One region of the Anaerobacillus sp. CMMVII genome, then DNA from elsewhere that is predicted to be linked to it. Evidence: riboswitches for the same ligand, from Rfam matches in the RefSeq annotation. Region 1 holds a riboswitch; each other region holds the start of a gene.
What was found. A riboswitch is a leader RNA that binds a small molecule or an ion and turns the genes downstream of it on or off. The one in region 1 is predicted to bind thiamine pyrophosphate.

Region 1 (7,847 bases):
TGGAACCAAAGTTTAGTACTCTTTTATTAAATCGCTTTTTGGTTCATATAGAATCAAATAATATTGAAGCCATCATTTGTGTCAGCAAAATTGATTTATTGAAGCCTGAACATCGTGATGAAATAAATCAATTTATTACCGACTACAAAAACCTAGGTTACACTGTATTACAACGTCAATATACATGGAAGAGCTAATTGAAGAAGTTAGACCATGGCTAGATGGTAAGACGAGCGTTTTTGCAGGGCAATCAGGTGTCGGTAAATCTTCTTTACTAAATTCGTTGAAACCTGAGTTGGAAATTGAAACAAATGAAATTTCTTCCCACTTAGGAAGAGGTAAGCATACGACAAGGCATGTCGAACTGATCCAAATTGGTACGGGTTTAGTTGCCGATACACCTGGTTTTAGCTCTTTAGAATTTGCTGATATTGAAGCAGAAGAACTGTCTGACTGTTTTCCGGAGATGAGGGAAAGAGCGCAGTTTTGTAAGTTTCGAGGCTGTACCCATTCATCCGAGCCTAAATGTGAAGTCCGTCAAGCTGTTGAAGCAGGGGAAATTACCACCTATCGATACCAGGATTATTTAAGCTTTTTAGATGAGATAAAACAACAAAAACGGAGGTACTAAGATGATTAAGATTGCACCGTCAATCCTATCTGCAGATTTTGCAAAACTGGGAGAGGAAATCAAAGATGTTGAAAGAGGAGGAGCGGATTATATTCATGTTGATGTCATGGATGGCCACTTTGTCCCAAACATAACCATTGGTCCACTGATTGTCGAGGCGATTCGGCCAATAACAACATTGCCATTAGACGTTCACTTAATGATTGAAAACCCTGATTTATATATTCCACAATTCGCGAAAGCAGGGGCGGATATTATTACGGTTCATGTAGAGGCATGTACACATTTGCATCGGACAGTTCAATTAATCAAAGAACAGGGAGTAAAAGCTGGCGTTGTTCTTAATCCAGCTACTCCAGTTGATACCCTTCAACATATTATTGATGATGTGGATATGGTGTTGCTAATGACAGTGAATCCAGGTTTTGGAGGACAGAAGTTTATCAAGCAAGTACTTCCGAAAATTTATGCGGTCAGTGAAATGGCTAAGTCAAAAGGATTATCAATAGATATTGAGGTAGATGGTGGAGTCAATGTTGAGACAGCAAAGCTTTGCGTTGAGGCTGGGGCCAATGTATTAGTTGCTGGTTCTGCTATTTACAATGAAGTGGACCGAGCAGCAGCAATAAGAGCAATTAGAGGGTAATAATAAAGTTTAACCACAAGGGGAGTCTTAAGAAGGACTGAGAGGGAACGTAGTGCCGTTCTGACCCATTGAACCTGTAAGTTAGTGCTTGCGTAGGGAGTGGAGGTTATATAAGTTAACTCAAGTAAAGAGTGTATTTCCTCAAAAGTATACAATCCTACCAATACGTTGAAACTAATCGTAATTTGCCGTGGGATTTTAGACCAGTAAGGGGAGCACTTATTACTTGAGTTATTTTTTTGATCAATAGTTTGAGCTAGTAGTAGAATGAATGATGATAGAGTTTCAATTTTTATTAAGAAAAAAACTACTTGGTATTAATTACATTCAAAGAAGAGGTGTTATATGAAAAGGCCAGTTTTACATCTTACTGAAATTGCCATGATGGCAGCATTAGCAATTATTTTAGATTTTGCTTCAATTAAAGGATTTTGGGGTTATGGTGGCTCTGTCTCACTAGCGATGGTACCAATATTACTCATGGCATATCGTCGTGGATTATCGGCAGGTTTAGTTACCGGTTTTATAGTTGGGGCTATCCAAATGTTTTATGGATATTACTTCCATCCAGTGCAAATATTTTTAGACTATGCGCTTGCTTATACTGTTGTTGGTTTTGCAGGAATATTCAGCTTTTCATCGACGATGTCGTCAACAAAACGTATTTTCGTCATTGTTGGAGGAGTTTTCCTAGGTTCTTTCCTTCGTTTTATTGTTCATTTTATCTCAGGTGTAGTTTGGTTTGGTAGTTTTGCTCCAGAAGGAATGAACGTTGTCTGGTATTCCATCATATATAATACATCATATATGCTACCTGCATTTTTACTATGTGCCGCTGTTTTAGTTCTGTTGTCTAATACAGAACCAAGACTACTTCAAGGAAATCAAAAATAATGAAGAACATTAACATTGTGGCAGGGGGACCTTTTTCAAGTCTCCCTGTTTTACGTCTCGACTCAAATGAAATTTGGATAGCTGTTGATCGTGGATTAGAACATCTATTGCGCTACGACATCGAACCTGATTATGTCCTAGGTGATTTTGATTCGGTGTCACCTAAATTAATGAATAAGATAAGACAACAACGTTTTAAACAATTTCCTGCCCAAAAGGATGAAACAGACCTTGAGCTAGCTATATCCTATGCATTAAAGGAGAAGCCGGATATTATTAATGTTTTTGGTGCAACTGGTGGTAGATTAGACCATGGACTAGTTAATTTGCAGTTGTTATTAAGAAGCATTGATCGTTCCACTACAGTATTTATGATCGATAATAAAAATAAAATCACTTTAAAAAAACCAGGTATGTACTCGATAAATAAAAGTGAATACAAGTACGTGTCATTTCTTTCGTTTTTTGAAAAAATTGAAGGATTAACCTTACAAGGGTTTAAATACCCTTTAACTCTTGCAACATTAGAATGTGGTTCAAGTCTATGTATTAGTAATGAATTAATTTTGGATATCGGTACTTATTCGTTTTCCTCAGGCATATTAATAGTGGTAGAAAGTTGCGATTAGACAAACTATCAAGGTTATAAAATGAATTGTATAAAAATAGGCTTAAGTCTAGCGAGAAGTGAGGAATGAATAAATTTAGAAGTACTTGTAACTTTATGAATTTCATAATTCAATATTTTCGCTATCTAGTTGATATAGCTCAGTTAAGGTAATTATGAAATTCACTCAACTTAGTAAAAAAATAGGTACTATTTCAGAAATGCTGAATATACTTATTAATAACTGAGGACTTTTAATACTTTATTCATTTGTAGTGCCGTAGACGACAAACTCATGTCGAGGAGGGAAATTTATGAAATTTTATACGATTAAGCTACCTAAATTTTTGGGTGGATTTGTAAGGGTGATTTTGAATTCATTTAAAAAAGGTTAACAAAAAAGCACCACGTAGGTGCTTTTTTGTTTGCGCTATGGAAATAATAAATTTTACCCGGGTAAAATTTAAGTTTTAAGTATAAGAAAAACGAAGGCCTTCGCCAATAAAATTGACTACAAGCCGTTTTTCAAATTATACGCGTTCAACTTTGCCAGATTTTAAAGCTCTAGCAGAAACGTATACACGCTTTGGCTTTCCATCTACCATAATACGTACTTTTTGTACGTTTACGCCCCACTTACGCTTTGTTTTGTTCAATGCGTGAGAACGTTTGTTTCCTGTACGAGCTTGTCTTCCAGTAATTACACATTTACGTGCCATGATTGCACCTCCTTGTAAACCATGAGATGACACTCAAATTCATCTTATAAATACTTGATAATATTAGCATAGTAAAAAAAAGATTGCAAGGGGTTTTAAAATAAATATCAAGGGAAGATACTTGACAGCTATATCGAAAAAGATATACTCATAAAAGTAAATGATTTATTAGGAATAGGAAAACCTTAGAATAGGACAAAAATGTCAACGTGGAAAAAGTAGCAGATGACAAATACGCATTTTAATAACAGTTTTCTTTTAAATTGTGGGTAATTATAGTAAAATGTGATTAGCCATGAAGTACACTCTAAATAAAGGGGGATATCGATCGTGTCAATTAAAATGAAAACACAATTAGGTGTAATTGATGTTGCAAAAGAGGTTGTAGCCGTTATTGCTGGTGGTGCTGCAATTGACTGTTATGGAATAGTAGGTATGGCCTCACAGAAACAACTGAAAGATGGACTTAACGAGCTTTTAGGTAAAGAAAACTTTACTAGAGGTGTAGTTATTCGTGAAGAAGAGGATGAAATCCATATTGATATGTATATTATCGTTAGCTATGGAACAAAAATCTCTGAAGTAGCGCATATGGTTCAAACAAAAGTGAAATATCAGTTGGAGCAAATGCTAGGTTTAACTGTAGATTCAGTTAACATTTTCGTTCAAGGAGTTAAGGTTACAAACCTATAGGGCATGTTCAAAATGAGGACAACGAAAGGCTAGAAAAAAATCTAGAGCTACGTTACCGAACTTTTGAGCGTCCTCTACTAGTATATGTTAAGGAGGAACATGAGTGACACTGAAGAGTTTAGAGGCTGAAAAATTAGCCCAAATGTTTATAGAAGGTGCAAATAATTTAACGAAGAATGTAAAGCTTGTTGATTCGTTAAATGTTTTCCCAGTTCCAGATGGTGATACAGGGACGAACATGAATTTATCGATTACATCTGGCGTAAAGGAAGTACAAAAACAAGTTCCAGAACACGTTGGCAAAGTAGCAGGCGCTTTTGCGAAGGGTCTACTGATGGGAGCAAGAGGTAATTCAGGTGTAATTTTATCTCAGCTTTTTAGAGGGTTTTCCAAGTCTGTTGAAGGCAAAGCTACGTTAAATGGAAAGCAATTTGCTGATGCTTTTGGAGCTGGTGTTGATATGGCCTATAAAGCAGTTATGAAACCTGTGGAAGGAACGATCTTAACTGTTGCAAAAGATGCAGCAAGAAAAGCGCAGGATGCTGCCAAACGTTCTGATGATCTTATTACAATCATGGAAGCTACCCTTCAGGAAGCAAGAGCTTCGTTAGAACGCACACCAGATCTATTACCAGTATTAAAAGAAGTAGGTGTTGTTGATTCTGGAGGTAAAGGCCTAGTAATTATTTATGAAGGCTTTTTAGCAATAATGAAAGGTGAAAAGATCATTAATCTGGTCCAAGAAACAGCTTCAATGGATGATCTAGTAAAAGTACAACATCACAATGCTCAAAGTCATATGGCCACTGAAGATATCGAATTCGGGTATTGTACAGAAGTAATGGTTAAATTTGAGCAAGACAAGCTTGAACAAAATCCTTTTGATGAGCAAGCTTTCCGAAATTTACTCGATAACCATGGTGATTCACTTCTAGTGGTGTCAGATGAGGACTTATTAAAGATACATATTCATGCTGAACAACCTGGTGACGTAATTACTCATGCCCAAAAATACGGTAGTTTAATTAATGTCAAGATTGAAAACATGCGTGAACAACATACTCATCTGTTAGAAGAAACAAAAGCCGTTTACGAGGAGAAACCAGAACCGAAGAAGGTACTTGCTGAATTTGGTATCATCACCGTGGCTATGGGGGACGGTATTGCAAAAATGTTTAAGAGCTTGGGGGCTGGAGTTGTCATTGAAGGTGGACAAACCATGAATCCAAGTACTGAAGACTTTGTAAAAGCCATTTCTGATGTTCATGCCAAGAAGATTATCATCTTACCGAATAATAGTAATATTATTATGGCGGCAGAGCAGGCAGCTTCAGTTGTTGCAGAAGAAGTTGTTGTTATTCATTCGAAAACAGTTCCACAAGGACTTGCTGCACTGTTGGCATTTAATCCAGGATCTGATCTTGAAACGAATGCAGAAGATATGAGAGAAGCGCTAGCAGCTGTCAAAACTGGACAAGTAACATTTGCTGTCCGCGATACTAGTTTAGACGGTGTTGAGATTAAAAAAGATGATTTTATGGGAATTGCAGAAAAGAAAATTGTCTCTTCTGGCCCAGATCGCCAAACTGTTACCGAAGAATTATTAAACAATTTACTTGATGAGGACTCGGAGATTTTAACAATCATCCGTGGTGAAGATACAACAGAAGATGAAGTAGAACAACTTGTCGCTTTTGTTGAAACGCATTATGCGGATGTAGAGGTTGAGGTTTATGAAGGCAATCAACCACTGTATTCCTACATTTTTTCTGTTGAATAAGACTAAGGAGGATGCATATGGCCAAAGTAAAAATTATTACTGATAGTACTGCTGATATTCCCAAAACGATTGCTGAAGAATTAGACATAACAGTTGTTCCTTTAAAAGTTTTATTCGGTGAAGACACTTTTGAGGACGGTATTGACATTACCGCGTCAGAATTCTATGAAAAGTTAGCGTCATCTCCAGTCAGTCCAACAACTTCTCAACCAACACCATATCAATTTGAAGAGGTTTATCAAGAAGCTGCCAGAGAAGAAGACACCCAAATCATTTCTATCCACTTATCTTCGAAGTTAAGTGGGACATATCAATCGGCTTATATTGCTAGAGATGTAGTTAAAGACCAAATAGATGTTACTGTTATTGACTCTAAACGAGCTTCTATTGCAATCGGTCAAATCGTAGTCGAAGTTGCCAAATTAGCGAAAGCGGGGGCGACCAAGGAGCAATGTTTAACTAGGTTAAATGAATTATTGAGTACATCAGTTATTTACTTTATGGTAGATACGTTAGAATTTTTACAAAGAAATGGTCGTATTGGCAAAGCATCCGCTCTATTTGGTTCGTTATTAAAATTAAACCAATCCTTTCTTTAAACGAAGATGGAGAGGTTTATCCTTACGACAAGGTCCGCGGGCAGAAGAAAGCTTTAGCTAAAATTTATGAATTTATTGAGAGAGATTTTGGAACACAAGCAATTCATATTGGTATTTCTCAAGCGAATGCCCATGAAAATGCTCTAGAAATAATGACAGAGCTGAAAAGCCGTTTTAATGTTAGCACAGAAATCATTACCGATATCGGTCCTGTCATTGGTGCTCATGTTGGTCCTGGAACTATTGCTATTTCAGTTTCTCAAGCTAAGGAATAAAATTAAAGGCGCTATCCATTCACTAAGTACAACAAATGTAAGTTGTTGTCTATTGGAAGGATAGCGCTTTTATTTTTGATTGTTGCTTTTTAATTAAGTTAGTAAAAAAACGGATCATTGTTTAGCTTCTCATTCAATTAAATAACAATATTTAAGAGAAGTAGTATTACATAAAAATATCTTTTTGATAACAAAAAGGAAATATTCGATTATAATAAAATTACCTATAGAAATGTTAGAAATAAAATGCTGTTGGGGGTTTTTACGATGAAGTTTAGAACGGTTTTTGATATTATTGGTCCGATTATGATTGGTCCTTCAAGTTCACACACGGCAGGTGCAGCAAGAATTGGCAGGGTTGCAAGAACTTTGTTAGGTAGACAACCTACGTTTGCAGAAATTTCCTTTTACGGTTCATTTGCAAAAACCTACAAAGGTCATGGGACAGATGTGGCAATTGTCGGTGGAATATTAGATTTTGATACTTTTGATCAGCGTATTAAAAGCTCTTTACAAATTGCTAAAGATTTAGGTATCGAGATAAAGCTAGCTGTTGAAGAAGCGGTAACTGACCACCCGAATACGGCAAAAATAAGGCTTGGGACAAGTGAACAAGATGCACTCGAGCTTGTGGGTATTTCCATTGGTGGGGGCAAAATAGAAATCGTCGAGCTTAATAGTTTTCAGTTGAAGTTATCTGGAAACCACCCAGCAATTTTAGTTGTTCATGATGACCGATTCGGGGTAATTGCAGCCGTTTCCAATGTCTTGGCGAAACATGAAATAAACATTGGACATATGGAGGTTTCTCGAAAAGAAAAAGGGAAAGAGGCGCTAATGGTTATTGAAGTCGACCAAAATGTTGCTGACCAGCTCTTAGAAGAGATAGCATCCTTACCAAATATCGTTAAAGTAACCAAAATTCACGATTAAAAATGTAACATGTTGAATGCGAATGTTGATTTAATGTGAGTAACGCATGGATAGTATAACATCAATTGAA
Region 2 (7,847 bases), on a different contig from region 1:
AGATTTGAAACTCATGACGAAATGTTGGTAAGAAGCGGTACCCGGCTAAAATACCGTACGTAAATTTAGGAGGAAGCTTACATTGCTGCATTAAACTGAGCATAAACTTCGTAGAATCAGTTGTTAAAACAAATAATAACGACAAGGCAACAAATGAGAGCGAGCGTAAGCCTAAAGAAATCCCCGCCATTAAACTTGTTGAAGTAATTTCAAATCGCCAAAAAGAAAATAACACCTCTCCACCTGAAAATGTATCACTCGGATATAAAATCGTCATCCAGGAAAAGCTTAGCGCGATCAGAATAAAGGGAAAAAACATCTTTGACCATCGTTTTATAGAAACATTACTAAAGAGGAAGGTAACTAAAATCGTAAAAACAAGATAAACAAGTGGCGTAATTGGATCATAGCTCACCGCTAACAATATAGCTGGGATAAGTACTGTAAAAGCCTTCATCGATGGGTTAATAGACGTAATCATGAATGAATTCAACTCCGCTTTTATTCTCTTTAGGCAATCTTTCTTCCATTCGAACTCGATAAGGCAACCTTAAATGGGATTCTACTAAGAGCTCCTTCTTTTCCCACAACTCTTCGGGGGTTCCTTGGAAGGATAACTTACCTTGATTGACGACATATACTCTTTGACAGAAACTATCAACAAGATCCATATCATGAGTAACAAAAACGATAGCAGTTCCTTTCTTCCGTAGCGATTCAATCATTTCCATCAACTCTTCAGTTGTTTCTGCATCCTGTCCGAAAGTCGGTTCATCAAACAGCAATACACTCGGTACCTCATCTAACATCGTGGCCACGCTTAGTCGGCGTTTTTGCCCGCCACTCAAAGAAAAAGGATTACTCCACTTATGGTTTACGAGATGAAAACGTTCTAGTAATTGATTAACCTTTTCTTTTAGTAGATTCTCAGGAGTTTTGTTCAGCACCATACCGAATCCAACTTCATCGTACACTGTATCAGTAATAAACTGGTGTTCAGGATTTTGAAAAACAAATCCCATTTCCTTTCGCATTTCTCTCTCTGACCAAGATTCATACTTTTTATTTAGGAGAAAACGTGATCCTGACTTGTTTTTAATATTCCAGCGATTAATTGCAATAATGTTGATTTCCCTGCACCGTTTTGGCCGACAATTGCCACTAGCTCTCCTCTAGCTAACGATAGGCTGATATCGGTGAGGATCGACTGTTTTCCCCTTGAGAAGGAGACATTACAAAGAGATAAAACTTCGTCAAAATTATCACCAATTTGATCAAGAACTAAATTAGATTTTTTTTCTTGGATAAAAATTGATGGCTTTCCTATCTTTTGAAGCCAGGTTGCTAAATCTTTTTCTGACAATGGTAAGTCTTTTACGGCACTCGATCCATTGTCTGTTGCTAATGTACTAATGACGGTTTCTACAACCTTCGGAATATGAATACCCTCGTTCTTTAATAGACTTATTCTATTATAGAAAATTTCTTGAGGTGTCCCTTCTGCCATTAACTCGCCTTCTGAGTTAATCGCAAGCACTCTGTCTGCCATTGGAAGCCAATCATCCAAATGGTGCTCAATTATCAGTAAAGCAAAATTACGCTCTTCTTTTAACTGCTTCAAGATTTGGGTAAATTCAAATCTTGAAGCAGGGTCTAAATTAGCTGTAGGCTCATCTAAAATTAATAATGTCGGTTCTAATAAAAGGACAGAAGCAAGAGCGACTTTCTGTTTTTGACCACCAGACAGTTCATGGATCGGACGATATTTTACATCAATCAAGCCAACGAGCTGTAATATATCATCAATTTTTTTCTGCATTTCTTCTCGAGGTGTATTAATATTTTCTAACGTAAAAGCTAGCTCATCTTCTACCGTAACCATACAAAACTGACTTTCAGGATCTTGAAACACGACACTAATTTCTTGATTTATGGCTCCTTTTTCAAATTCATGCAAAGGTGTCCCCTTATAATGAATTTCGCCTTCAGTCCAGCCTTCAATTACATCAGGATAAAGACTATTTAGACATAATGCCAATGTACTCTTCCCTGATCCACTTGGGCCAATTAAGAGAATCGCCTCATCATCACCAATCGTAAATGAGAGGTTTTTTAGTAAAGGTGCCTTGTTCGCTTCATAACCAAAAGAAAAATCATCCAGTTTTATGAGAGCTTGACTATGATGCTTTCTGCTCACGTTTTGTTTGCCATTCCTTTCCTAATGCATAACTTCTAAGTACTCCTGTATCAGCTAACTTTCACTAATCCATTTTCCTAGTAAACCAGCCAATACCGCTCCACTAATAACACGAACAATAAACATAGAAGTTAGTAATGGCATAGCTAATGCTAAAAATCCAGATCGGTAAAAGCCCCATCCAAAACTAAACACAGCAGCGCCGATTCCGGCAGCGACAAGTACCTTCGTAGAATAATTACGATATTTTGTTGCTGCAAAGGCTGCTTCTGCTCCTAGTCCTTGAAGAAATGCTGCGACAATTAACAAAGGTCCCGCTGGTGAGCCAAGAAGCACTTGTACTCCACCGGCAATCGTCTCAGAAATCAATGCAGCTCCTGGCTTTCGAATGATATATGCGGTAATGATCGAAACAATAAACCAAACTCCAAAAATAACTTCATAACCAAATGGGCCTAATCCGAATGGTGCTAATACATTCGTAAGAGCAGTTCCGAATAAGAAAAACAATAAGTAAATAACAGCGAAAACAACTCCAAGAATAGACATTAAAACAATTTCACGTAAATTCCATTTCATTTCCATTTATAAAAACTCCTTTTTATTAGGCTCTTTTCTAAAACATTGTTGCTATTTAACCTCAAATAATTGAAAAAATCCCTCAAAATAAGATTATCACCCTATAAATTGAGTAAGAAAAGAGCACTAGTTTACTAAATAAGTAGTGAAATTTTAGTAATTATGTGTAAAAATCCGGCTTTTGGGATTTTTACGAAAGCAACATACTTTAGCGAAAACAGCCTTTTATTATGATTATTTATCTTTTTTCGATGGACTGTTCGCTGATATTACTGCTGTCATCGTTACATGGCTACGCTCATGTGTTTTTGCTGCATTAACAAAGGATTGCTCTAATGTATAGAACACATCATGAACATCCCCATCTAACCTGGAGGCATAATGTACTCCTTTTGTAAATGTTCCAATTTCTTGTGCATGTGCACATTGATCGATAATTACTTGCATGTAGTCTGGATTATTCATCGGATAGAGAGCAAATTGTGTTGCCACTTCTATCGATTCTTCTTTCGCCTTTTCCTCGTTAAGGCGTACATCGTCTTCAGACATATACGTATCTCCTGCAGTATCTCCAGGACAACCAATAGAGAATGTTCCATTAAATACTACATGAACCCCTGTTTTCGCTGCATGAACAAAAATTGCTTTTGCCACATCAAAAACATGCTCACTTCTTCCACGAATACATGTACTTACATCATCCGTTTCCGACCAAACCTTAGAACTGTCCACTTCCTTTAATGCTGTTGTAATAACCTCGACAAAATTATCAGTCATTGGATATATAGAAAAACGACACCCTACAATTCTACTTATTCCACAGCTTAATCCTTGCATAAAAAATTCCTCCTCTTTTTATCGATTAATCTATCAACATATGTAGTGACACACCCCTCATAAAATAAGAGCAAAACAAGTCGATGGAACGAGACAGCTAACTGTTAGAAGAAGATATCCCAAAGCAAATTCTCCTTTTACAAAACAAAAAACTGCATCTCCCGAAAGAAGATGCAGTGAATAATCATCGATTGGAATTACCGTCTTTTAAAGATAGGAATCCAATAAATTCACATGCACTTCCTCACGCTAGTATTACCTAGATCGAGTTTTAAGGGTTAACAGGTATTTCATCCTGCCTCTCAGCTAATGCACCCCTAGTGCGTCACAGACATATATAGTTTCTCTGATTTTACCTCTTTATTTTGTTTTTGTAAACAATGAAGAAGCGTGGGGACGGTTCTGCTGCTTCCTTCGTTTCGCTAAACGAAATAAATTTAGAAAACTTCCTTGTTCTCAAGTGAACTGCTTTAATTTTATTAATACCTCGCTACATTATAGCGGTCTCATTCTGGTTCTATCAACCTATACAAAATTTCTATCGACTTTTCGAATTTGGAAGAGGGATAGACCTGTCCCCTTCCTCTTCTTGAAGGATAGCATAGTTTGTCCGTATATATATGGAAATCAGAGAAAAGAGCCAACACACGAGTGTTGACTCTCTACCAATGCTTAGTAACCAACGTACGCTGTACCAATGATTACTAATAAAATAAACAATACAAGGATTAACGCAAATCCTGCACCTGCATAGCCTTTGCTCATGAGTGCCACCACCTTCTCAGAGATTGTGGGGTAACCCCAATATACAAACTATGTAGCTTTATTTTTTTTGTATAGTTATTTATCCTAATTGTTCAAAAAACTTTCAAAACTGGTTTCTTGCTTTCTTCGTTTCACTAAACGAAAGAAACATGAGAACTGTCCCCATGCTTTTTATATTAAAATACTATAGCGATAAAAGTTTAAGAAGCGCGGGGACGGTTCTGCTGCTTCCTTCGTTTCGCTAAACATAGGAAGCAAGAGAACCGTCCCCGTGCTTCCCCCTTTACGAACGTTTGTTTTTACTTTATAATTAGAACAAACGTTCTATTAGAGGTGAGGATATTGGAAACTCAAGAAAGAAATGATCATGACCGTTGGTTCAAAGAGTTAATTACCACTTTTTTTGAGGAGTTTATTCTAGCATTTTTCCCGGACGTATATGAACACCTAGATTATCAACACATCACTTTTTTACAACAAGAAGTTTACACCGACATCTTAAAAGGTCGCAAAGGTGCAGTTGACCTTCTAGCTGAAACAAAATTAAAGGGTGAAAATACAATTATTATTGTCCATATTGAAACACAAGCAACCTTTCAGGAAGATTTCAGTGATCGCATGTTTTTTTACTTCAGCCGTCTTTATGAAAAATTCCGTTGTCCAATTGTACCAATTGCTATTTACAGCTATGAAGAAATGAAGGGGGAAATTAACTCTTTTAACATTCAACTTCCATTTAAAGAAGTGCTTTCATTTAACTTTTTACGGTACACCTTAAGCGCAAAATTTGGAGAGAATTTATAAATCAACCTAACCCTGTTGCCCTTGCATTACTCGGTAAAATGGGCTACGATCAAAGTGAAAAGGTCAAAATTAAATTTGAATTTTTACGAATGTTGCTGAAATTAGAATTGGACCCAGCGAAACAAAAATTAGTTGCTGGTATCTTTGAAAAATATCTTAAATTAAGTCCTATAGAAGAACTCGAATTGAATGAACAATTAAAGCAAATACCAAATGATGAGGTGAACCACATTATGGAACTGATGACTTCATGGGAGAAAAAAGGAAAAGCAGTAGGAAAAATAGAAGGAAAGATTGAAGGAAAGATTGAAGGAAAGTTCGAAGCTAAACTTGACTTTGCTAAACTTATGCTGATTAAGGGTTATCCTAGAAAAGAAATACTTGAATTAACTGGGCTAACTGAGGCTGAAATTGAAAAATTAAAGGATCAAATTGAATAAATTAAACCTTTTATAAGATTAGTCTACCTTATCGGTTATCGCCAAGTGTTAAGGAAGCTAGAGAACCGTGTTTCAATTTTCCCCTACAGTACTTTGATATACGAAATAAGAAATCGAAAAATCACAAAGAAGAGGGACAGAGCGACAGCTATACTGCCCCCTTGTCCCCCCTCAGGGAACAAACAATATTGTTCCGTTTTGTTTTCTATTAGTAACAAACATCCTTTATTTCATAATCCTCTGAATGATCGGTTTCACCTGTTGTACAGGTAAAGCACATATTGGAACCAGTTAGCGCTGAACCAATTGCCCAGATGGGTTGTCCACAAGAAATACAAGGTTCTCCTGCCTTTTTTCGTTCCACGGCTGCTATTAGGCTTTCTTTTAGACTCTTTTTATCAGTATTATTATTTGCTTTAACGTGCTTCTTTGCAAATTCTTCAATTGAAATTGGTACCATAAATTTGTCCTCTTAGTCTTTTTATTTCAAACAGCAATTTTTATGTTTTTTTCCACTACCGCATGGACATGGATTATTTCTTCCTGTTTTTGTGTAGTTGCTCATAGGAACAACCTTTCCGGCTTTCGCAGCGATTGGAAAAGCTACTTTAGCTAAAGGTTGTAATTGTTTTTGTCCGATTTGCGAAACCTCATGGGGCGTATGTCCTTTTAACACCCACAAACGGGTGTTATTATATACATTCATCACCTTACCTGTTAGCTCCTGTAAAAAATCCATAGAAGGGATCTCAATCCAGCTTTGTAAATATTGAATAGCCATGGCAGGTTGAGCATCTTTATTAATCATGGTAACTAATTGCCATGCAATTTCATCTAAGTTTTCATTATTCATTTCATAGTAATATTTTAGAAAATCTAATAAATCCTTCATCGCGTGATTTTTTTCAACGTAGTCAGGCTGCCCTGCGGCTAATAATTGTGCTTTGGTAAACGAATAGTAATCGAGACTTGCTCTCATTTTATGTTCTTCAATGAGTTTCTTCTGATCAAACACGCGATGATCCTTCAAACCAGTATAGTTTAAGGAGACTTGTTCGTAATAGTCACTTGCAAATGTAATGACATCCAAAAAGTGTAAGACGTCAAACTCTTCTTTTGTTAGGCCTTCTACCTTCTCTATTAGACTAGACGAGTCCATACATCCATAAAAATAGAGTAGTCCTTGAGTAAGATTAATCCAGGTTGTATTACGTTGGACCTCTTTTGTAGCTTAGGACTATCTATCTCTGAGAAAGCATTCATAAAATCCAAAGGCATAAATAACACTTTATCCCCTAGGTAGTTACCCGGGAACAAAATACTATAATCCTTCAGGGAATTTATTTTTGAAAATGAGAGAGAGAATTTGTTAAGATAGCCAGATTGTTTCACAATTTTCTTTACAAGTTCGTAACGTTCTTTATCAAGATTAGAAATAATATTTTTGTATAGCATAGGTATCTGTCTTGCTAGCTCAGTTGCAAGTTCGTTCTTTTTTAGTGAACTAATGCCTTTAATGTTGTAATTTTTTCGGATGCAATCTAATTCGTACTTTGTTAGACTACTAAGTGCCTCAATTAACGTACATGGAAGCGAAATCTGTTTCCAAGCCAGTTCTTCCATTTTCATTTGTGTTTTCATATTATCTTCCTTCATTCGTTCCAAAGCACCTAATAATGTATTCATTGTTTTTTTATCCATAAACTCACCTCTATTTTTAAAGGGACTGCTTTTCTGTCCTATTTTTCATTAATCGTTTCAAAAGCTTGGACAAGGTATCAATCCCCTTATCCCTTTAACTCCCTTTTTTCACTAATTATATAGCATTACAAGAAATGAGGAAAACCTTAGTTTTTAGGTAGCGGTTCATTGAAAAACGTACATACCAGACGGACAAATTGCACAATTTGTCCACGAAGGGTGTCTGACACCAAAAATTAAGACAGGTACTATAGTTTAATTTCTAACCAAATATCTTTTTCCGATTGGTGGATATACTTGGTAGAGATCAACGATTTGCCAGAGGTTACCCTTCACTAATGCAACTTCTGCATCGAAAATAAAACCTTCTTCCATCCGTTCGCATTCTCTTTCCATTAAAGTAATGGTAAATTGTTTGCCACTTGAAGTAAGTTCAGTTACGATCACGCTATTATTATTTATTTTATTGATTTGAAAAACCCGCTGAACTGATCGATAGTTATCTTTTAGTTTATGAAAGTTGT
Region 3 (7,847 bases), on a different contig from region 1:
CGAAGAAGGGGACGGCGCTGGCTACGACATTCTTTCTTATGATGCAAATGGTAACCCGAAGTTTCTTGAAGTCAAAACAACGACAGGACCAAAGAATACGCCATTTTACCTATCTGAAAATGAAAAGGCATTTATCGAAGTATATAAAGAAGAAGCAGAAATCGTTCGAGTATATAATTTCCAAGAAGCATCGGGAAAAGGCGACATTTATCGTTTAAACGGAAAAGATTTCCTTAATCAAGTAACGTTACAAGCAATTGCATTCAAGGTTACCCTAAATGAATAAGCAAAAAAAGCGGTAGCCACTCTTGTGGCTACCTTACTTACTTTTAGAGATATTATAAAGGACTTTCGATTGGTGCATTGGGTACATTCCTAGATTTGAAATTGATTACGTCTGAGGAATGAATTGTAATGAGGAGTGAGCCCCCATAAACTTTTGCTCGAATTAAGAGTGGTTGATTATGGATATTTTTAAAAGAAAAATCAGCACCGTACCAACTTACTTGTGCATCCCGTCCTGGCGGTACATAAGGAACACGTTTACTGTGGGAATAACGTTGTACGATTTGTACTCCTGCACGGTCAACAGCATTGAACAAAGTAGAGGATACTTGGCAAATTCCACCACCAAAGTCTCGATAAACTCTCCCCTTAATAATAACCGGAGCAGGTAAATAGCCTTTCTCAAACGTTCTTTGCCCTACAACCTGATTAAAAGAAAAGACCTCTCCTGGAAAAACAACATGATTGTTAATAGCTTCAGAAGCCAGTTTGATATTTTGAACCCTTCCTTTCCTTCGCTGATTAAAATAGGTTATGTACTGACCAATTTGTTTCACACGAATATTTGCAAGTAATTCACTATCAACCTTAGGATAAATAGGAATGGTCGGAACAGAAATTTTTGTTGATCCTTTGCTATAAAAGTAGGTGTAAAAGTCATTTAAGAATGTTTGGCGATCAAGTTTATGACCTAGTTGCTCATCAACAACACCGCCGTAATCATCAATCCAAGCATTAATTGGGTCTTTTTTTATTTGCTGATCAAGTTTATCTAAAAATTGATCAACTTTTTCAACATCTATGACTGAATTACCAAGTATGGAGTGAAATTCAGAACGATTGACACTAGCAATCGTTTGCCCTTCAAAGAAATCAAGACATTGTCAGATACATTGAGTGTTTGAACAAAAGCAAAATAAGTGCAATACAAGCATATTTCATATTCAGAAACTCCTCCTAGTTTTAGTATGGGTAGGAAGAGAGCTTTTCATGAATTTTTATGTAAATTGAAAAATCTTTATCGTTTTCCTAATAATAGAAATCTATCATAGAAATGTGTATAATGATGTCCTAAGGTTAGCAACATAGGAGATGAGTGAATGAAAGTTATACCATTACAGCAGGCGACAAATTACATCTAGCAGACTTGTCTTTGGCTGCATGGGGTTAGGTGGCGGCTGGAACCAAAATCCGATATCAGAAAACGATATTTTACATGCTGAACGTGCCATTGATGCAGCACTTTCGATTGGGATTACCATGTTTGATCATGCCGACATTTACACGTTCGGCAAAGCAGAAAAAGTGTTTGGTGAAGTGTTGAGACGCAATCCAAAACTAAAGCAAAAAATGGTTATTCAATCAAAATGTGGTATTCGGTTTCCAGAAGGGGAAATTCCAAATCGGTACGATTTTTCTAAAGACCATATTATCAATTCCGTAGAAGGAATTTTAGACAGATTAGGCCTTGAGTAGATTGATATCCTATTATTACACCGACCTGATCCGTTAATTGAGCCCGAAGAGGTTGCCGAAACGTTTGAGCAATTAAAAAATTCAGGGAAAGTGACCCATTTCGGTGTCTCCAACATGAACGTTGCCCAAATGAAGCTATTACAAAGTTATTGTACAAGTCCACTTGTCGTCAATCAGCTTGAAATGAACTTACATAAACTTGATTGGCTTGAGTCAGGGGTATTAGTGAATCAAAAATCCGGCACACAATTTAACTTTTCTGAGGGGATAATTGAACATTGCTGCTTAGAAAATATTCAAGTCCAAGCTTGGGGAGCATTAGCCAAAGGAATTTATACAGGACGCGAAAAGGAGAATCCGACAGAAGCTTACTTAAAAACAAAACAGATAGTTGAGGAACTCGCCATTCAAAAAGAAACAACAAAAGAAGCCATCGTCCTTGGTTGGCTCATGCGACATCCTGCAATGGTTCAGCCAGTTATCGGCACCTCAAACGAAGATCGGATTAAAAAATGTAAAGATGCAGCAATGCAAGCAGAACTCATGACAAGATAGAGTGGTACTCCCTTTATGTCGCGTCTCGTGGCGAGCTAATGCCTTAAAGAAAGATTTTAAACACACTAAAATTTAGTGTGTTTTTTGTAACTAAACTCGGATAAAGACGACTATATTTTAAAATAGAAGTATAATATGTAATTATCTGATGTCTCTCACGACAATTTCACATGCATTTATTCTATAGGTTTTCTTTTTTCCGTCATAGGAGTAAATGTCACCAACTGCAAGATCGGGGGGATGCCGATTTACGTAGCCAATTTCAGAAAATCAAACGGTAGAAGGAGTGAGGGAGTTTGTTTTCTATTTTGTTACTACCTATTTTTATTATTGCATTCATTTTTTTACTTACTGCGGCAGGGATGAAAGGAAACTCAGAAAGAGGGGGAGAAGACATGATTAAAAATGTTTATATTTATCTAGTGTTATTTGCTACCTTAATGATGACTATAGGTGGAAGTGTTGCCGCTTTTATGGCAGTGGCTGATATCGTTGCCCCAACACCTTATTATCAATCATTTGAAGAATACAAGCGGTTTGGAGGACCTGGGTTTGAAAAGTCTCCAGAGCAACCAGCTGAAAAGTTAACCGAAGAAGAATTACGAATCAGTTATGATATGATGGTGAACTCACAGAAAGAAAATGAAATTGAACGCGCAAAAAATAATTTAGTAAAAAGCTTTGGCTGGATTATCATTCCACTTCCAATTTTCATCTACTTTCAACGTCGTTTAAATCGTAATAGTAGTACAAAAGAATAGGGGAATCGGGGTATGTGACTAGGAAATTCTAGTCACATATTTTGATTAATGAACTTCCTAATATATTATTTTCGCACTACATATAGATTGATATCACTCGGTTAAGGTAATGCAGTTGAAAAACTTTATTGAAAAAAGATCTCAAGTATGATAGAAATAAATAGTAATAGTTACTAATTCTTCAAAACTACATAATTACCACTCTAGGGGTGCTTTTATAGCTGAGAGAGACTGATGTCTTAACCCTTAAAACCTGATCTAGGTCATACTAGCGGAGGGAAGAAGTGCGGATACATATAGTTGGCGAGCTTATTTTTGCCTAATTATGATTGTCTATCTAAACCACTTCTTTATTGGAAGTGGTTTTTGTTGGCTATTTTCTTTTTGTTTTACATGATTTCCGAAAGGACTGATGAAATGCCAGAAAAGCTTAATCTTGTATTAGAGCAGATTGATGTACGCAAACACGAACTAATTGAGTTAACAAAAACACTAATTTCATTTAAAACGCCGGCACCACCAGCACGAAATACGAAGGAGGCTCAGGAATTCATTGCCGACTTTTTAAAAGAGATCGACTTTGACATCGATATGTGGGATGTCTATCCTAATGACCCAAATGTAGTAGGGACATTAAAAGGTACGAATTCTGCTACACATAACAGCTTAATTATTAATGGTCATATTGATGTCGCAGAAGTAAGTGAAGATGAAGCATGGAATAAAAGCCCTTTTAGTCCTTATGTAAAAGATGGTGCTATCATTGGTCGTGGTGCAGCAGATATGAAGGCAGGCTTGGCTGGTGCATTATTTGCCGTAAAACTATTACGAGAAGCTGGTATTTCCTTCCCAGGTGATCTCATTTTTCAGTCTGTCATTGGTGAAGAGGTAGGGGAAGCAGGGACATTACAGTGTTGTCAAAAGGGTTACAAAGCTGATTTTGCGGTTGTTGTTGACACAAGCGATTTGCACATTCAAGGTCAAGGTGGTGTGATTACTGGGTGGATTACGATCAAAAGTAATCAAACGTTTCATGATGCAACAAGACGAAACATGATTCATGCAGGTGGTGGCCTTTTCGGTGCAAGTGCAATTGAAAAAATGATGAAAATCATTTCAGGCTTGCAAGATCTTGAACGACACTGGGCTGTCACCAAAAGTTATCCAGGATTCCAACCTGGAACAAACACTATCAATCCAGCTGTCATTGAAGGTGGAAGACATGCAGCGTTTATCGCTGATGAATGTCGCCTTTGGATTACCGTACATTTTTATCCAAATGAAACCTACGAACAAGTAGCAAAAGAAATTGAAGATCATGTTTTACGTGTTGCCGAAAGTGATCCGTGGTTAAAGGAAAATGCACCTTTTTTTACTTGGGGAGGCACATCAATGATAGAAGAGCGTGGTGAGGTATTCCCTTCCTTAGAAGTTGATCCATCTCATCAAGCTGTTCAATTATTAGCTACCTCTCACGCAAATGTCTCTGGGAAAAAAGCGGAAATTGATGTTTCACCAACGGTAACTGATGGAGGCTGGTTAGGAGATGCGGGAATTCCAACCGTCATTTATGGACCCGGAACACTTCAGTACGCTCACTCAGTGAATGAACAAGTGTCAATCGATCAATTGCTCGAATTTACAAAAGTATTAGCGAAATTCATTTATAGCTGGACCAATACGAAAAAAGAAGGAGCTGTGTAACCATGAAGTTTAGTGAACGATTATATCAAGAGCTACAACCAATCTGGCAAGCAAATCACACTCACCCATTTGTACAAGAGATGGGTGCTGGGACACTACCAAAAGAGAAGTTCCGGTTCTACATGATTCAAGACTATTTATACTTAATCGATTACGCCAAATTATTTGCTCTTGGGGCAGTCAAAGCGAGCGACGTTCGGACGATGGGGCGCTTTGCTAGTTTGTTAGATTCCACATTAAATGAGGAAATGTCCTTACACCGCCAATATGCAGAAAAATTCGGAGTAACTGAACCGAGCTTGAAAATGCGGATCCTTCCCCAACAACTCTGGCCTACAGCCATTATATGTTGCAGGTAGGGCAAATGGGACTTTAGCAGCTCTTGTTGCAGCCTTACTACCTTGTATGTGGAGCTACTGGGAGATAGGAAAGGAACTTAATAAATTCCTGGCGCTAGCGAACACGAGTTATATGGTGAGTGGATTAAAATGTATAGTTCTGACGAATTTGGTCAACTTGCGATTTGGTGTATCGAACTCCTCGATGATCTCACAACTGGCCTTCCAGAAAAAGACTTAAAGAGATTAGAGGAAGTCTTCCTGAACACTACAAGATTTGAATATATGTTTTGGGATATGGCTTATCATCAAGCGATGTGGCCAACAAATGACTAAGTGTTCGTTAAAGTTTGAAGATGTATCATTTGCCTATGAAAATGGCCAAAAAACGCTTTTGAGTAAATTAAACTTTCATATCGACGAAGGCGAATTTGTTAGCATTATCGGTCCTAGTGGCTCTGGAAAAAGTACGATCTTCAAATTAATTACTGGTCTTGAAGAAGCAAAACAGGGAGACATTTTTATTAATGGCCAAACACACAAAAGTCGCTTAGGCCAGGTTGGATATATGCCACAACAAGATTTACTGATGCCTTGGCGAACGGTCCTTGAAAATGCCTCGTTACCTCTAGAAATCCAAGGGGTAAAAAAACAAGAAGCTAGTCAAAGGGTAGTAACCCTGTTAGAACAGTTCGGTTTAAATGGAGTTGAACACTTGTATCCAAGTGAGTTATCCGGAGGGATGAAACAAAGAATATCCTTCTTACGAACTGTCTTAAGCGGATCTAACGTTTTACTGTTAGATGAACCATTTAGTGCCTTAGATGCGATTACAAGACTATCGATGCAAGAATGGTTACTGACTCAATGGGAAACGTGGAAGCTATCAATTTTATTTATTACTCATGATGTTGACGAAGCATTGTTTTTATCAGATCGTATTTTTATCTTTACTGAACAACCAGTAACAAATTTTGTGGAAGTGAGCGTCCCTCTCGGTCGTCCACGGACAATTCGTGATATTCATGCTCCTGCTGTTATTGAAGTGAAAGAAAGACTCATTGAACAACTGCGAGCAAAGGTGACACTATGAAGCATGTTAATCAAACAGTTGCACCCATTCCTATTAGTTTTTTCTTCTTGATCATTTGGCAGGTAGTGGGGATTATTGTTGATTTGGCGTTTATATTACCAACACCAATCCAGGTGATCGTTAAGCTGTGGGAACTCAGAGGCGTATTATTTTTAGTTCATTTACCTGCAACACTCTCGATTATTATTGTTGGTCTCGCCTTATCGATCCTATTAGGTATAGGAATTGCCGTCTGGATGAACGTAAATAAAACAGCAGAGAAAGCATTTTATCCTATTATTGTCGCTTCACAAACGATTCCGATTATTGCCTTAGCACCAATTTTTGTTCTTTGGTTTGGATATTCAATATGGAGTAAAGTGGCGGTAACACTAATTATCACGTTTTTTTCCGATTACCGTTAGTACGTTCGATGGACTTCGCTCAAGTAACAAAGAACTGAGAGATTTAATGCTTACGATGGGAGCTAGTAAAAAAGATATCTTTTTTAAGTTAAATGTTCCTACTGCTTTACCGTTCTTTTATTCCGGATTAAAAGTCGCCGTTACCTTAAGCGTGATAGGCTCAGCCATTGGCGAATGGTTAGGCGCTCAAAGTGGTCTTGGCTATTTTAGTCGACGAATGATGACTCAATTTGATGGCGCAGGTGTATTTGCACCAATTGTCTTATTATCAGCTATTGGAATCGGCCTATTTTTAGCCGTCGTTTTACTAGAAAAATGACCTTACACTGGAGGAAAACAGGGTGAAAAAATATTCTTTGTTATTCATGGCTTTATTATTAACGTTTGTACTTATGGCATGTGGTCAGAAAGCAACAACTGGAAAAGATCAATTAGCTGAGGTTGATTTAATGTTAGATTGGTATCCAAATGCAGTACATAGCTATTTGTATGTAGCAATGGAAAAAGGCTATTTTGAAGAAGAGGGAATAAAGCTAAATATTCAATTTCCAGCAAACCCAACGGATCCTATTAATCTTGCAGCAGCAGGTCAAATTACATTAGGAATTTCTTATCAGCCAGATGTTGTCATCGCCCGTGCAAACCAAGATGTCCCAGTGAAAGCTGTGGGAGCGATTGTTCGCTCACCTTTAAACCATGTAGTTTTTCTTGAAGAAAGTACCGTTCAAACACCAAAGGATCTTGAAGGAAAAACAATTGGCTTTCCTGGAATTCCTTAAATGAAGCGTTATTAAAGACAATGATTAAAACCGATGGTGGAAACCCTGACAACGTCACAATGATTGATGTTGGTTTTGAATTAGGTACATCACTGACAACTGGTCGCGTTGACGGGGTGATTGGAGCTTATATCAACCATGAAGTTCCTGTTTTAAAGCATAAGGGCTATGAGACACGATACTTTAACCCTGTTGATTACGGCGTTCCTAGTTTCTATGAGCTAGTAGTAGTAACAAACGATAAGACATGGAATGAGCGCCAAAAGGATATTAAAGCCTTCTGGCGTGCAGCTACAAAAGGCTATGAATTCATGAAAGCAAACCCAGATGAAGCCCTATCGATTTTATTAAGCCACCAAGATAAAGCTAACTTCCCACTAGTGGAAGAAGTAGAAAAGCAAAGCCTTGAAATCCTTTTACCTAAAATGGAGTCGGCAGCTGGTTTCGGTAGT
Region 4 (7,847 bases), on a different contig from region 1:
TTTACTTGAAGTGCCTCAACGCATTTTTCTTTTCATTCCACTAGAAATATCGGACTTATATCTCTTTAAAACAACAAAAAAACGGAGTAATATTCCATACTCCGTTCGTTGCTTATCTTTTCCCTTTTTTATTTAGGTTTAAGCTGTGAACTCTCCTCCACACCTTTTACACTAATAGCTCCCAATCCTTCAACACTGGCTGGTAGCCTTTATCTCGTATCATTTGTTGAACTTCTGCTAATGATCGTTCATCTGAGATTTCAAATTGTGCTGTACCAGTATCACATTGTGAATAGCCACCAACCTCAGTACTAGCACCTGCTGACATCTTCGTGACACCTAAGTATATAAGATTGTCTCTCAATTCTTGAGGTTCCCTTGTCGATAATGTAATTCCTGCTCGCGGTAAAAATAATCTAAATGCTGTAATCGCCTGAACAAGGTGACGATCCTCGACAATAGATCTTGGTTGATAGTCACCAAGATGTGGACGAATTCTTGGTAAGGATAAACTGATTTCTGCATCTAAATATTTTCTTTGCAAGTATCTTGCGTGCATAGCTGCAAAAAAGGCTTCTTTTCTCCAATCATCAAGACCTAAAAGAGCTCCAACATTAATTTGGCGAATGCCTGCTTCACACCCACGCTCAGGGGTATCCATTCGATAACGATAATCACGTTTTGGACCTTTTACGTGAACAGATTTATAGATTTCTTCATTATATACTTCTTGATAAACGGTAAGGCCGTCTACCCCCGCTTCAGCTAACTGTTTATATTCATCAGTATCTAAAGGGTTAATTTCAATAGCTACCGATGGAAAATACTTTTTCAGTACTTTCACAGCCTCAACAATATATGAAACAGGCGTAGATGTTTTGGACTCACCTGTTAACACTAAGATGTGCTTCAAACCTAGGTCTGCTAATGCTTTCGCTTCAACTTCAATTTGTTTCATTGAGAGCTTGCTACGTTGAAATTGGTTCGTCACACTAAAGCTACAGTAAGTACAAAGGTTCACACAATGGTCAGCAATATAAATTGGGTTAAAAAGTAAAATGGTTTTTCCAAAATGCTGAACTGTTAATTCATGAGCTTTTTGAGCAATATCCTCTAATAACCCTTCAGCCGCGGGTGATAACAGCACAAGTAAATCTTCAGGGGTCATTCGTTGCTTTGCCAAAACTCTCTTAACATCTATTTCAGTAAAGCCTTGAAAATAACTCTCAAAAGGCAATTCCTTTAACTTTTCATATTCATAATAAAAACTCACGGTAAAACCCCTCCCTAGTTTTGAGTTATGAGGGTTGAGTTATGAGTTATTTTAGGCTTTGCTTCGAAGCATTCCGGTTCACAACTCTTAACTCTTAACTCAAACCTGCAAATTATATTGATAAAAATCCTGTCAGTGGTGATGACGCTCTTGCTTGTCTAGCTACACTTCCAACTCCTGATAGATAAGCTGTTCGGCCTGCTTGAACTGCTGCTTTGAAGGCTTCTCCCATCGCTACTGGGTCACCAGCCGTTGCGATCGCTGTATTGACTAATACTGCGTCTGCCCCCATCTCCATTGCTTCACAGGCTTGAGATGGTTTACCGATCCCGGCATCAACGATTACTGGCTTTTCGCATTCTTCAATTAAGATTTGTATTAACTCTTTTGTTTTTAGACCACGGTTTGTGCCAATTGGTGCTCCTAGTGGCATAACTGCCGCAGCTCCTACTTCTTCTAACTTCTTTGCTACCATTAGGTCAGGACTCATGTAAGGTAAAACAATAAATCCTTCACTTGCTAAGATTTCCGTTGCTTTAATTGTTTCATAGTTATCTGGCAATAAGTATTTTTGATCTGAGATTACCTCAATTTTTATCCAGTTACCCATGCCCGCAGCGCGAGCAAGTCTTGCAATGCGAACCGCTTCTTCTGCTGTTCTAGCTCCTGAAGTGTTAGGTAAAAGAATCATCTCTTTTGGTATATACTTCATGATGTTTTCTTGGCTTGTTTGAAAATCAACACGGCGCATCGCCACAGTTATTACTTGTGATTTTGAGGAACTAATTACCTCTGGAATGAGCGCATCGTTATTAAATTTACCTGTTCCGATTAATAATCTACTATTTAGCTCTACTCCACCAATATTCAATAAATCTTTTGCCATTTTTTCTCCTCCTAAGGGTTGTTTTTAAACATGAAAAAAGCCACATCATCTAGATGCGGCCTTAAAGACATGTAAAGATCAAACTTACAATCACAGTCTTCCCTCCGCTGGCATGATCCAGATCAGGTTCACGGTCTGTGACGGAATAGTCATCCTCTCAGCCTAGTCCTCTAGGCTCCCGTAGCTGTAAAACATATTATTTTGTTTATCATACCATAGTTTTCAAAACTTTCTATACTAAATCGTTTTGAAATTAATATTTTTCCTACGCCGATAATGTTGTTTTACGTTCTTGTTTTTCAGAAGCTCTGCCTATTAGCAAACCTAGTGGTATCGTTAGAATGGCGATTACCCCTAAAAGCAAAAACCCTTCATTAATCGCTTGTAAACTTGCTTCTTCCATTGTCCCGACATTAGGAAATACTTGCACTTTACGAACCTCATAATAGATTGAGATAAAGACGATCCCTAGAGCTGAACTAATTTGCCTTAAGACGTTGTTCATTGCTGATCCTCTAGAAATAAATTTTTCTGGAATGGCATTCATTCCGGCAGTTGTCGCAGGCATGGTTGAGAAGCCTTGACCAATTCCTCGCAGTGCCATGAGTAAGAAAATCATAGCTAAAGAGGTTTCCATTGTTGTAAATCCTAAAGCAATTGTAGGGACAGCGATCATGACTAGACCACTAGTAACAACAAGTAATGGTCCTTTTCGATCGAGAAGTCGGCCTCCAATGGTCATAAATATGCCGGTGAAAAGCGCCGCTGGTAAAAATACTAGGCCTGTGACTACCGGCCCTAACCCGTACACATGTTGAATTAATAAAGGTATTAGAAAGATTCCTCCGAATAACGCTAATGAGGTTGAAATTGAAATCCAGACACTATATGTGTAAGCCTTGTTTTTAAAAATTGATAAATCTAATAATGGCTGCTCTTGATGGTTTTCAATTTTTACGAAGAGATATAGCGAGACTATTCCAATAATTATTAATGTAAGATTTAGAGGTTGTATTAGATGCTCTATTGCTGAAACTCTCCCTAATGCATATAGGATTGCTCCTACTCCCACTGTTACTGAAGCAAATCCCCATTTATCGAAGGTAATTCCTTGGACTCTGTTTGTATTTTTTAAGTACATTGCACCAATCAAAATTCCTAAAGCCCCTGTTGGTACGTTAACTAAAAAGAGCCACTGCCAACTGCCAGATTCAATAATAAATCCACCAATCGTAGGCCCAATCGTAGGCGCCATCATCGCTGCAACGCCCCAGATACCTGTGGCAAGTCCCCGCTCATGTCTTGGAAATACTTCAAAGATAAGTGCCATTGATAATGGCATCATAATTCCACCAGCGATTCCTTGAATGCCCCGGAAAAATATAAGGGAACTAAGGTCCCAAGAAAACGAGCCTAAAATAGAGCCGATGATAAAGATTACTAAACCGCTCAAATAAAGCTTTTTCTTTCCGAATTTATCTCCTAAGTAGCCGGTTAATGGCATGGTTATTCCCATCGTTACCATGAAGATTGTAATTACCCATCCGGTAGCTACCGCATCAGCTTCAAATACCTTCATCAAATGGGGAACTGCCGGATTTAACATGCTGTTGTTTAAAATAATTGTAAAAGTTCCTAATAATACTGCTATCACTACAAGCCATTTTTCAGGAAACAATTTTCTCATCTGTAGAATCCTTTCGTTTTTCGAAATATATTTTTAATCATACCATGAAAAATGAAATTTTAGTATAGAAGGGTTTAATAATCAAGGATTTTTTTACCAGTCATTTATAAAGAAGAAAAAACCCTAACTATCAGATTTACAATACTGAAGGTAAGAGTAATTGGATTGAACGTCTTTGTTATCTCCGTAGCCAAATTGATTCTATAATAAAAAAGGGTTACCACTGTTTAGACATGTGATAACCCTTTCATTGTATTTCGTGCAGGTACGACTCTTACATTGGATAATGCTTAAGAAAATAAATTAATGACTGAAGTTCAACCGATAGATCAATATGATGAACTCGGATGTTCTTTGGTACTGATAGTCTGGCTGGTGTGAAATTCAAAATTCCTTTTATACCACAAGCAACCAAACGATCTGCTACCTTTTGAGCAACGGATGACGGTACAGTTAATATCGCGACTGAAATAGAAGAGTCTAAAACTTTTTCTAAATCATCTAAATGATAAATAGGAACGCTTCCAAGCTCAGTCCCGACTTTATTTTCATCGACATCAAAAGCTAGTTCAATTCTTGTACTATTATTCTTTGAGAAATTGTAATGCAAAAATGCTGTCCCTAAGTTTCCGACACCGATTAGTGCGACATTCGTAACCTCATCCTGGTCTAATGTTTTTCTAAAAAAGGTTAATAGATAATTTACATTGTATCCATACCCCTTTTTCCCAAGTGCACCAAAGTAGGAGAAATCTCGACGAATCGTTGCTGAATCTACTTTTACGGCTTCACTTAATTCCGAAGACGAAACTCTTTGCTTCCCAGACGCTTGTAAATTTTCTAAAAATCGATAATACAAAGGCAACCGTTTTGCCGTTGCTTGAGGAATTTTCGTTTGATCGATATTCATTTTTCTGCCTCCAACCTGTACCTTCAACTAGATAAAGGGCAAAACAAAATCAATGGTTTAGGTGCTCATCCCCACTAATGCAAATCCTCATTTTCTATGTTTCATTGTTTACCAATTCACAAATCCTTGCTAATAACTCCCGGTTTTTCCCCTTTAGTCGGTACAAATGTTAATTGTTTTAGTCTACACTTTTCTCTCTTTTAAAATCTCCGCTTTTTCCACCTGTTTTTTCAACTAAGTATGTAGGTCCAATAACCATTCCTTTATCAACAGCTTTGCACATATCATAAACCGTTAAAGCAACAGCAGAAGCTGCCGTTAAAGCTTCCATTTCAACTCCTGTACTTCCCTTTGTTTTTACTTTTACGTAAATATTAAGCTTGTGATTGTCGTCTTTTGTAGACCAATCAAAGGTAACATCCACGCCTGTTAATGCTAGTGGATGACACATTGGGATCCAATCAGCCGTTCTTTTCGCAGCCATGACTCCTGCAACCTGAGCTACGCCAAGAACATCCCCTTTGCCCATGGATCCTTCTTTAATTTTTGTATAAATTTCTGCACTTACTTCAACACTAGACTTTGCTAAAGCTGTTCGAACCGTCTCATTCTTTTCAGAGATATCGACCATTTTTGCGCGTCCTTGTTCATTAAAATGAGTAAACGATGACATTTCAAATGTCCCCTTTCAATTCATTACAAATATATTGTACACCATTTTGTCAAATTTGTAATCGTTTCATAAATTGTAACGAAAATGAAATAATTCTCTTTTTTTAAGGGCTCTTTTCAAGAGTAATTCAATTTATAATCCATATTTGGTGTCTAAAGCCTTCAAATGTTAGAAAGGCTTCCCCGATAACTTAATATCTCTTCATTACTAGCTGTCTTAATGTTACTATCTTGAGGAAATAGCACTTACCTAATATTATTATCCATTCAACCGACGTTTGTTTTTTGGGGGATAAAAGTATTATTTGCTTGTCCATATTTGATTACGGTACACTAACGGTATGATTATAATTGTTTGTGCGTTAGATTGCTACTTAATGTTAGGGATGATGATAAATGATACTTTTACAATGCGTTCAATTGACAAAATCGTTTGGTGCTGAACCAATATTATCGAATATAAAATTAGAAGTCCAATCAAAAGATAGAGTGGCGATTGTTGGCCGAAATGGTGCCGGAAAATCGACGCTATTAAAAATTATTGCCGGAAAACTCTCCTATAATTCAGGGGATATTATTATACCTAAGGACGTTACTTTGGGCTACTTAGCCCAAGATACAGGCTTGGAATCTACGAAATCAATTTGGGATGAGATGCTTGCTGTTTTTGAACCACTAATTAAGATGGAAAAAGAGCTTCGAAGCTTAGAAACAAAAATGGCAGATCCCAATTGTATTAATAATGAAAAAGTATATGAAAAGTTATTATCAGATTACGATCTTCTTTCAGAAACCTTCAAAGAAAAAGGTGGTTATAAATACGAAGCAGATATCCGTAGCATCTTATCTGGCCTTCACTTTTCTGATAAAGACTATTCTACAAAAGTATCAACGCTAAGTGGCGGGCAAAAAACCCGACTTGCTTTAGGAAAACTTCTATTGACTCGTCCTGATATTCTCATTTTAGATGAACCGACAAACCACCTAGACATTGAAACACTTTCTTGGTTAGAACAATATCTCCTTCATTATGAAGGTGCAATTTTAATTGTCTCCCATGACCGCTATTTCTTAGATAAAGTGGCTAATGTGGTATATGAAATCTCAAGAACGAAAACGACAAAGTTTTCTGGGAACTATAGCTTTTATCTAGACGAAAAAGCGAAGCGCTACGAAATTGAAATGAAGCAATATGAAAAACAGCAGGGTGAAATAGAAAAACTTCAAACGTTTGTCGAACGCAACATTGCAAGAGCCTCGACAACCAAGCGAGCCCAGAGTCGGCGGAAGCAACTCGAAAGAATGGAACTCTTAGACCGCCCACAAGGCGATGAGAAATCTGCACGCTTTTCATTTGAAATAATGAAGCAAACTGGAAATGATGTCTTAAGAACCGAGCAGCTTGCTGTTGGATATCCAAATTCCAAACCATTATTTGAAGATCTTACTCTAGCGATTAACCGCGCTGAGAGTATTGCCCTCCTAGGGCCAAATGGAATTGGTAAATCAACTCTATTAAAGATTATTACAAAGCAACTTGAACCCGTTGCCGGAAAGATCAAATACGGTAGTAACGTCTTGATAGGCTATTATGATCAGGAACAAGCCAATCTTAATTCTAATAAACAAGTTTTACACGAGCTATGGGACGAATATCCATTAACACCTGAAAAAGAAATTCGTACCATTCTAGGTAACTTCCTTTTTAGTGGTGATGATGTCTTAAAAAATGTCTCTGACTTAAGCGGGGGCGAAAAGGCTCGTGTTGCATTGGCGAAGTTAATGATGCAAAAAGCTAACTTTCTAATCCTAGATGAGCCAACAAACCATCTTGACCTCGATAGTAAAGAAATTCTCGAAAGTGCTTTATTGGACTATCCAGGAACACTACTTTTCGTTTCCCATGACCGCTACTTCGTGAACCGGATGGCAACTCGGGTCGTGGAAATGACGAAAGAAGGTCTGATCGATTATATTGGTGATTATGACTACTATCTGACAAAAAAACAAGAAAACTTAGAACGGAAACAATTAAAAGAAAAAGAATTAGAGAAGGTTCAAGTACAAGAGGAACAACCTAATAAACAAAGTTTTTTACAAGATAAAGAAGCCAAGCGAAAAGAACGTCAACGCCAAAGACGTCTCGAAGAAATTGAACAAGCTATTGAAAAGCTCGAGTTAGAGCTTGCTGGGAAGGAAGCTGCCCTTTGTGATCCTGATGTCTACCAAGACCACACTCGAGTGTCTCAATTAAACAGTGAAATTGAAGCTCACAAACAAGAACTTGATGGCTTAATGGAAGAATGGAGTGAGCTTGAAGAATAGTTTAGAGTTTTGAGTTTAAGTTTAAGTTTTGAGTTTTGAATTTTGAGTTTTGAGTTGTTTTCAAGTAATGCTTCGGAGCTTTACTATCATTAAC

Region 2: another riboswitch for thiamine pyrophosphate. It lies ahead of H1D32_RS08945 (Ykof family thiamine-binding protein); the one in region 1 lies ahead of thiT (energy-coupled thiamine transporter ThiT).
Region 3: another riboswitch for thiamine pyrophosphate. It lies ahead of H1D32_RS12505 (acetylornithine deacetylase); the one in region 1 lies ahead of thiT (energy-coupled thiamine transporter ThiT).
Region 4: another riboswitch for thiamine pyrophosphate. It lies ahead of H1D32_RS01810 (thiazole synthase); the one in region 1 lies ahead of thiT (energy-coupled thiamine transporter ThiT).

What each region holds. Positions count from the first base shown of each region.
Region 1 covers NZ_JACEHK010000016.1:48,625-56,471, forward strand. The annotation lists partial or broken gene rsgA (ribosome small subunit-dependent GTPase A) at 1-631, shown strand, start outside; gene rpe (ribulose-phosphate 3-epimerase) at 633-1,277, shown strand; TPP riboswitch at 1,286-1,394, shown strand; gene thiT (energy-coupled thiamine transporter ThiT) at 1,623-2,171, shown strand; gene H1D32_RS20365 (thiamine diphosphokinase) at 2,171-2,800, shown strand; gene spoVM (stage V sporulation protein SpoVM) at 3,093-3,173, shown strand; gene rpmB (50S ribosomal protein L28) at 3,309-3,497, opposite strand; gene H1D32_RS20380 (Asp23/Gls24 family envelope stress response protein) at 3,828-4,190, shown strand; gene H1D32_RS20385 (DAK2 domain-containing protein) at 4,294-5,970, shown strand; partial or broken gene H1D32_RS20390 (DegV family protein) at 5,988-6,844, shown strand; gene sdaAB (L-serine ammonia-lyase, iron-sulfur-dependent subunit beta) at 7,112-7,777, shown strand.
Region 2 covers NZ_JACEHK010000004.1:88,548-96,394, reverse strand. The annotation lists gene H1D32_RS08960 (energy-coupling factor transporter transmembrane component T family protein) at 1-481, opposite strand, end outside; partial or broken gene H1D32_RS25375 (energy-coupling factor ABC transporter ATP-binding protein) at 465-1,507, opposite strand; partial or broken gene H1D32_RS25370 (ABC transporter ATP-binding protein) at 1,655-2,197, opposite strand; gene H1D32_RS08950 (ECF transporter S component) at 2,252-2,782, opposite strand; gene H1D32_RS08945 (Ykof family thiamine-binding protein) at 3,011-3,613, opposite strand; TPP riboswitch at 3,838-3,942, opposite strand; gene H1D32_RS08940 (YjcZ family sporulation protein) at 4,286-4,378, opposite strand; partial or broken gene H1D32_RS08935 (Rpn family recombination-promoting nuclease/putative transposase) at 4,721-5,622, shown strand; gene H1D32_RS08930 (hypothetical protein) at 5,831-6,082, opposite strand; gene H1D32_RS08925 (YecA family protein) at 6,104-6,781, opposite strand; gene H1D32_RS08920 (hypothetical protein) at 6,763-7,323, opposite strand; gene H1D32_RS08915 (SEC-C domain-containing protein) at 7,579-7,847, opposite strand, start outside.
Region 3 covers NZ_JACEHK010000009.1:1,781-9,627, reverse strand. The annotation lists gene H1D32_RS12525 (protein NO VEIN domain-containing protein) at 1-286, shown strand, start outside; gene H1D32_RS12520 (VanW family protein) at 339-842, opposite strand; partial or broken gene H1D32_RS12515 (aldo/keto reductase) at 1,386-2,363, shown strand; gene H1D32_RS12510 (hypothetical protein) at 2,712-3,077, shown strand; TPP riboswitch at 3,273-3,374, shown strand; gene H1D32_RS12505 (acetylornithine deacetylase) at 3,495-4,781, shown strand; partial or broken gene tenA (thiaminase II) at 4,784-5,455, shown strand; gene H1D32_RS12495 (ABC transporter ATP-binding protein) at 5,448-6,212, shown strand; partial or broken gene H1D32_RS12490 (ABC transporter permease) at 6,209-6,961, shown strand; partial or broken gene H1D32_RS12485 (ABC transporter substrate-binding protein) at 6,958-7,847, shown strand, end outside.
Region 4 covers NZ_JACEHK010000001.1:322,816-330,662, reverse strand. The annotation lists gene thiH (2-iminoacetate synthase ThiH) at 167-1,273, opposite strand; gene H1D32_RS01810 (thiazole synthase) at 1,386-2,159, opposite strand; TPP riboswitch at 2,241-2,351, opposite strand; gene H1D32_RS01805 (MDR family MFS transporter) at 2,425-3,846, opposite strand; gene H1D32_RS01800 (redox-sensing transcriptional repressor Rex) at 4,121-4,756, opposite strand; gene moaC (cyclic pyranopterin monophosphate synthase MoaC) at 4,935-5,429, opposite strand; gene H1D32_RS01790 (ABC-F family ATP-binding cassette domain-containing protein) at 5,825-7,753, shown strand.